Regions from separate parts of the Alcanivorax sp. genome, predicted to be linked through region 1. Evidence: predicted binding sites of a transcription regulator. Region 1 holds the regulator's gene; each other region holds the start of a gene.

Evidence for each region. Region 1 encodes sigma-54, which starts transcription at its own class of promoters, with help from an activator protein. Its sites were predicted from a motif close to TGGCACNNNNNTTGCTNT; they were not measured.
Region 2: a site for sigma-54 is predicted at 1,103-1,120, ahead of glnL (nitrogen regulation protein NR(II)). Genes of this name have one in related genera too.
Region 3: a site for sigma-54 is predicted at 964-981, ahead of KZ772_RS01800 (NarK family nitrate/nitrite MFS transporter). Genes of this name have one in related genera too.

What each region holds. Positions count from the first base shown of each region.
Region 1 is NZ_CP080267.1:3,605,311-3,607,580, forward strand. It holds gene raiA (ribosome-associated translation inhibitor RaiA) at 1-211, opposite strand, end outside; gene KZ772_RS16950 (RNA polymerase factor sigma-54) at 251-1,717, opposite strand; gene lptB (LPS export ABC transporter ATP-binding protein) at 1,973-2,270, opposite strand, start outside.
Region 2 is NZ_CP080267.1:2,080,141-2,082,410, reverse strand. It holds gene glnA (glutamate--ammonia ligase) at 1-93, shown strand, start outside; gene KZ772_RS09635 (DUF4124 domain-containing protein) at 247-993, shown strand; gene glnL (nitrogen regulation protein NR(II)) at 1,130-2,239, shown strand.
Region 3 is NZ_CP080267.1:410,606-412,875, forward strand. It holds gene KZ772_RS01800 (NarK family nitrate/nitrite MFS transporter) at 1-921, opposite strand, end outside; gene KZ772_RS01805 (MFS transporter) at 1,166-2,270, opposite strand, start outside.

The sequences.
Region 1 (2,270 bases):
ACATGTCCACTGCTTCAGCGGTGGCGAAGACGTCGGCCCCGGAGATATGGATGGTGGATTCCGCCTTGTGGGTCTTGGGTTCCGGGGAAAGAATCACCTGGACACTGGTAATCTGATCAAAATGCCGTTCAAGACGGGAGAATTTGTCTCCTACGTAGGCTCGCAAAGCGTCGGTAATTTCCAGGTGATGACCGCTGATATTAATTTGCATGGCTGGCTCCTTTACCTGCTCGTTGGGCCGTCCCGGCGCCTACACCAAACGCTTGCGGGCGCTGGATGACGGTATTCTCATCGCCTCACGATACTTGGCGACTGTCCGGCGCGCCACGTTGATCCCCTGCTCGTTCAACAAGCTGGCAAGCTTGTTGTCGCTGAGCGGTTTGCGGGGGTTCTCGGCAGCGACCAGCTTCTTAATAATGGCACGAATAGCGGTGGAGGAACACTCACCGCCGCCGTCTGTTCCCACGTGGCTGGAGAAGAAATACTTAAGCTCAAAGACGCCGCGGGGTGTCATCATATATTTCTGGTTGGTGACCCGACTGATGGTCGATTCGTGCATCTCGACGGCATCGGCAATGTCGGCCAGAACCAGGGGTTTCATGGCTTCTTCCCCATAGTCGAAGAAGTCCTGCTGGACTTCAACAATGCGGGTGGCCACCTTCAGCAGGGTGTCGTGGCGGCTTTGCAGGCTCTTGATGAACCACTTGGCTTCCTGCACGCAGTTGCGCAGGTACTGGCCATCCTCGCCCCCGGCCTTGCGGGCCATGGAGGCGTACTGCTGCTGCAGGTTGACCTTGGGCAGTACCTCCTCGTTCAGGCTTACCTGCCAGTGGCCCTGATGCTGGCGCACAATCACGTCCGGTACCGCATAATCCACCTGGCTCTCACCGATCTGTTCGCCAGGGGCAGGGTCCAGGGTGCGCAACAGGGAGAGGGCGTCGAGCAGGTTCTCCTCGCTGATCTGCAGCACCCGGCGCAGGGCCGCATAATCGTGTTTTTCCAGCAGCTCCAGATGCTCCAGAAGGGCCAGGGCATAGTCCAGGAAGGGAGTGTCTGTGGGTAACTGACGCAGCTGAACACGCAGGCAATCGGCCAGATCCAGGCTGGCCACCCCTACGGGATCGAATTGCTGCAGGCGATGCTGGACGGCCAGTACTTCGTCGGCTTCCAGCTCGTCACCTTCGGTGAGCAGGTCATCCTGGGCGTTCATCATCGCCACGATGTCGTCCACGGTAACGGTCAGATAGCCGCGATCGTCCAGGGATTCGATAATGGTCATGGCGATGATGCGGTCCACATCGCTCATGGGGGTCAGATTCAGTTGCCAGAGCAGATGGTCCTGCAGGTTGCCGGCCACGCTATGTCGCTGCTGCCAGTCGTCGGCATCGTCGGGTAGGGCGGCGGAGGCGCTTCTGGTCTGGCCGGAATAGACATCGTCCCATTCCGTTTCGATGCCGGGTTCGCCGTCCACGAACTCTTCCAGGGCATCGTCCCGCTCGGTATCCAGCTCCTGGTCGTCCTGACGTTCTTCGTCAATGTCAGGCAGGGATTCGTCACCGAAATCGTCGGCCAGCTCCAGCAAAGGGTTGCTTTCCACGGCCTGCTGTATCTCCTGGCGGAGGTCCAGCGTGGACAGCTGCAAAAGGCGAATGGCCTGCTGCAGCTGAGGAGTCATGGTCAGCTGCTGGCCGATTTGTAGTTGTAGGCTTGGCTTCATACTGCTCAGGCTGGTCGGTCCCCAAAACCTGAGAATAGCAGTCTATCTGTAAGACAAGCAATATTTGTGCCAAGGGTTGTTGTGTGCTAGGAGGAGGGAGTTAACAGTGAACAGTTAATAGTTAACAGCGCGCGATCTTAGGCGTGGCGCCGTTTGGGTGCAGGCAGCCGCGTCTAGGGCTTGTGCGCGGCTGCGGGGCTTGAAAGACAGAAAGTCTGCCTCGCGAACTGTTCACTATTAACTATTCACTGCCTTTTACAGCCTGAAGTCCGCCCCCAGATACACATCCCGTACCTGCTGGTTACCGAGAATGGTATCCGCATCGCCGGAGGCGATGATGTGGCCGGCGCTGACAATGTAGGCGGTGTCGCAGATATCCAGGGTTTCGCGCACGTTGTGGTCGGTAATCAGTACGCCGATGCCGCGTTCTTTCAGATGGCGGATAATGCCCTTGATGTCGTTCACGGAAATCGGATCCACCCCGGCGAAGGGCTCATCCAGCAGAATGAAATCCGGGTCGGTGGCCAGGCCACGGGCGATTTCCGCCCGGCGC
Region 2 (2,270 bases), 1.5 Mb from region 1:
CTGCAGGGCTACATCGATCTGAAGCGTGGTGAGATCGAGCGTCTCAACATGACTCCGCATCCGGTCGAGTTCGATATGTACTACTCCTGCTAATTCCCTTTTGGGAAGTTGCAGAAAGAGGGCCCCCGCCAGTCGGGGGCTTTTTTTTGTCTGTGCTATTCTGAAGTAACCGCCATTTTGTGCATTTGGCACTTTCCTGCGCCCGGTGGTCGGGTGAGAATCAGGGAAGGTCTATGGGAGGCGATAATGACGAAAACAGGAATGCTGCTGGCCAGTTTGCTTGTCTGTTCTGGCGGACTTCACGCAGAGACAGGCGTCGATGCTGAAGAGGAGAAGGCAAACGGCTCCGCGAAAATATATCGATCTGTCGATAAGAATGGCAACGTGATTTTCAGTGATCAGCCCCCGGGGGATGGTGGTGCCTCTGAAGAGGTGCACCTGCGTACCCCCAATGCTGTGCCTATGGAGCAGGTCAAATTGCCGCGGGTTGACCCGCAGCCCGCGGAAAAAGAACAGTTTCAGGGGTATGTTTCTCTGGTGATCACCAGCCCTGAGCCGGAAAGTACCATTCGTAATCCGCAGGAGCCGGTGCCGGTGGTCGCGGATCTGAAGCCATCCCTTCAGGATGGGGATCGTCTGGTTCTGTTCGATAACGGGGAGGCGCAGGCTGGTATGGAGCTGAATACCGTGATTCGGGGCACTCACTCCCTGGTGGTGAAGGTGGTGGGCCCGGATGATGAGGTATTGATCAGCTCGGAGCCGGTGCAGGTCTATGTGCATCGCAGCACGGTGCAGAATTTCCAGAACCGTCCGGGTAATGGTAATGGGGGTAACAGGGCCCCGAATACCATCGGTGATCCTGCGAGACGTGGTAACTCCGCCGGGACGGGGGAAACGGCGTCATCGGGCAAGCCCGCGGGTGCGGGCGACCAGGCGGGCCGGGGGAAGCCGGCTCGCCCCGCCCAGCAGCGCCCTGTTCTGACTCCTCGATAATGCACCATTAGGGTGCATCCTTTCCCTGAATCCCGCTACACTCATCATCATGGGTCTGCATTCTCCGCTGTGACGACCTGAAGCCGTGCATCTACGGCGTCAGCAGAGGTGGCCTGATAATTGCTTATGCCCTGTTATGGGCCAACAGTTGATGGGTGGTGTCACCTTGCACAAACGTTTACTCGATCACCTGCGCACTGCAGTGGTCATGCTTGATCACAATCTGCAGGTCCGCTATCTGAATCCAGCGGCAGAGATGCTGCTGGCGACCAGTGTCAGCCGTGCAATGGGGCAGCCGCTTCCCGACTATTTTTTTGATGACGAGGAAGCCCGTGATGCCCTGCGCCAGTGCATCCAGGATGAGCACCCGTTTACACGTCGGGAGGCCCGTCTGGCGGTAGCCCCGGGTTATGAAATAACCGTGGATTATTCGGTCAGCCCGATCAACGAACCCGGCCAGACGCTGAGTCTTTTGATGGAAATGCAGCCGCTGGATCGACTGTTACGTATCACCCGGGAAGAGGCGCTGATCCATGCCCATCAGGCAACCCGGGCGCTGGTGCGCGGGGTGGCACACGAGATCAAGAACCCGCTGGGGGGTATCCGGGGGGCGGCACAGTTGCTTGAACGAGCGTTGCCAGATCCGGATCTGACCGAATACACCAAGGTCATTATTGATGAGGCGGACCGGCTTCGCACAGTGGCGGATCGCATGTTGGGTCCGCGAAAACCGCCGGAATTCAAGGCGGTAAATGTCCACGAGTGCCTGGAGCATGTTCGTCAATTGCTGCTGGCGGAACATCCTCAGGGGGTGGCGATCTGGCGGGATTACGATATTAGTCTGCCGGATGTGATCGCCGACCGGGATCAGATGATACAGGTGTTGCTCAATATTATTCGCAACGCTACCCAGGCCTTGCTGGAGTCACATACCGAGGATGCCCGCATCATCATGCGCACCCGGGTATTGCGCCAGTTCACCATTGGCTCCCAGCGTCACCGTCTGGTGCTGAGGGTGGATATTATCGACAACGGCCCGGGCATTGCAGCGGATGTGCAGGAGACCCTGTTCTATCCCATGGTCAGTGGCCGGGCCAGTGGTACCGGGCTGGGATTGTCCATTGCCCAGTCCATTATCAGTCAGCATCAGGGGTTGATCGAGTGCGAGAGCACACCGGGCAAGACCGTTTTCAGTATTTTGCTGCCAATGGAGCAGCCGGAAGTAACGGAGAGTGAACAGCCATGAGTGCCTACGCAGCCGTGAGCAACGTTAACAG
Region 3 (2,270 bases), 770 kb from region 1:
GAAAGTCACCATATAGGCCAGATCCAGAATCGCCACCTGTTTGAAGCTGTAGCGGTCGTGCTCGGGCACGCCTTCCTTCAGGTGTTCACGGTTTACTCGCCAGGCCTGGCCAAGCTGAACCACCGCCAGGCTGATAATCAGGGCGCCAAGCAGTATCTGTGTGGTCTGGCCGAACAGATTCAGGTTGGTGGGCCCGAGGCGCCAGACAATGACCAGCAGCGCGATATACAGGGGCAGGCTCATGGCCAGGTAAAAGAACAGGTCTTTCCTGGTGCTTACTTCCAGGGCACCGGCTTTCTTCGGCTTGAAGTAAGAGGAGCCTTGGGGGGTATTGCGTGCCCGCCAGAGGAAGAACATGCCGTACAAAAAGGCCACCGCGCCGGTGGTGGCAATGGCCCAGCGCCAGCCGTCATCACCGCCGTAAAGCAGCGCGAGGGACGGCAGGGTAATCGCCGCTGCGGCGGAACCGAAGTTGCCCCAGCCGCCATAGACGCCTTCTGCCAGGCCCACTTCCCGGGCCGGGAACCATTCGCTGATCAGGCGGATGCCCACCACAAAGCCGGCTCCCACAAAGCCCATCAGCAGACGGGTTACCGCCAGCTGTTCATAGGTGGTGGAAAGAGCAAACGCCCAGCAGGGAAGTGCGGCCAGCATCAGCAGCGAGCCAAACACCAGCCGGGGGCCGAAGCGATCTACCAGGGAACCGATAACCACCCGGGCGGGAATGGTCAGCGCCACGTTGAGAATCAGCAACGCCTTGATCTGGTCGGCGGTGAGGTCGAAGGCTTCCCGCAGGTGCCCCATTAACGGGGCATGCGAAAACCAGACAACAAAGGTAATAAAGAAGGCCAGCCAGCTAAGATGCAACAGGCGGATGCGTGGTGCGGAAAAATTCAGGATGTTCAGTTTGTCTGTGCTCATGATCACTCCATCACAACGGATGTGTTCGGCGGTTTCAGTGATTAAGCAAGGGTTGTGCCACTTTTTAAGTTGTTGTTTTTTAATGGAAAATATATTGGTGCATGAAAAATGATGAAATTTGGTGCGGCAGAATGAGGCTGGAGCACGATTCGCTGCCTGGAAGTCATCCTGTTTTGAGGCATGAAGCGTGGGCATGACTGGTGCACGACCGGGCTCGATATGGTGAGCCCGGCCGTTATGCTGTTCAGCCCACTTCGATCAGTTGTACGCGACCATCTTCGTCTACTTCTGCGATGTGTCCTTTGGGCTCATTCAGAAACTGGACAGCAGCCAGCACCAGGGCGGCACTGGCGGCAATCACCAGGAAGAAGGTGCTGGCGTCCACAAAGGTCAGTACGGTCAGAAAAATGACGGCGCCAGCATTGCCGTAGGCGCCCACCATGCCTGAGATCTGGCCTGTCAGCCGGCGCTTGATCAGGGGGACGGTGGCAAATACGGCACCGGCGCCACCCTGCACAAAGCAGGAACAGACCATGGTGGCGGCCATCGCCAGGAGCACCGGCCAGCCGCTGTCGATCTGGCTGAGCAGCAGAAAGCCGAGCAACAGGCCGGTGATCAGAATACTCAAGGATTTCTTTCGGCCAATGCGATCGGACAGCCAGCCGCCACCGGGGCGGGCTATCAGGTTGGTGAATGCAAAGCCCGATGCCAGCAGACCGGCTGTTACCGGCGTCACTTCCGCAAAGGTATCCAGGAAAAACAGTGGCAGCATGGATTTGACCGCCAATTCGGCACCAAAGGTAATGAAGTAGGACAAATCAAGAATGGCCACCTGTTTGAAGGGGTAGCTGTCCTGCTCCGGTGCGGGCTGTTGCAGGCGTTCCTTGTTCACTTTCCATATCTGGGAAAACTGAATAGCGGCCAGGGCCAGCACAAAGGCGGCTGCCGCCCCCTGTGTGCCTACACCATAAAGGTCAAAGCCCTGGGGCCCCAGGCGCCAGACGATGACAAACAAGGCCAGGTACAGTGGCAGGCTGGCCCCTATGTAGAAGAACAGGTCACGTCGGTTACTGACTTCCAGCGCTGTGGCCTTCTTGGGTTTGAAGTAGGAGGCTCCGGCCGGCGTGTTACGGGCGCGCCAGAGAAAGATCAGACCGTACAGAAAAGAAAGGATACCGGTGCAGGCGATCGCCCAGCGCCAGCCATCTTCGCCGCCGAACAGCAGGGCGAGGGAGGGCAGGGTGACATAGGAGGCAAAAGCGCCGAAGTTGCCCCAGCCGCCATAGACGCCTTCGGCCAGGCCCACTTCCCGGGCCGGGAACCATTCGCTGATAAGCCGGATGCCGACC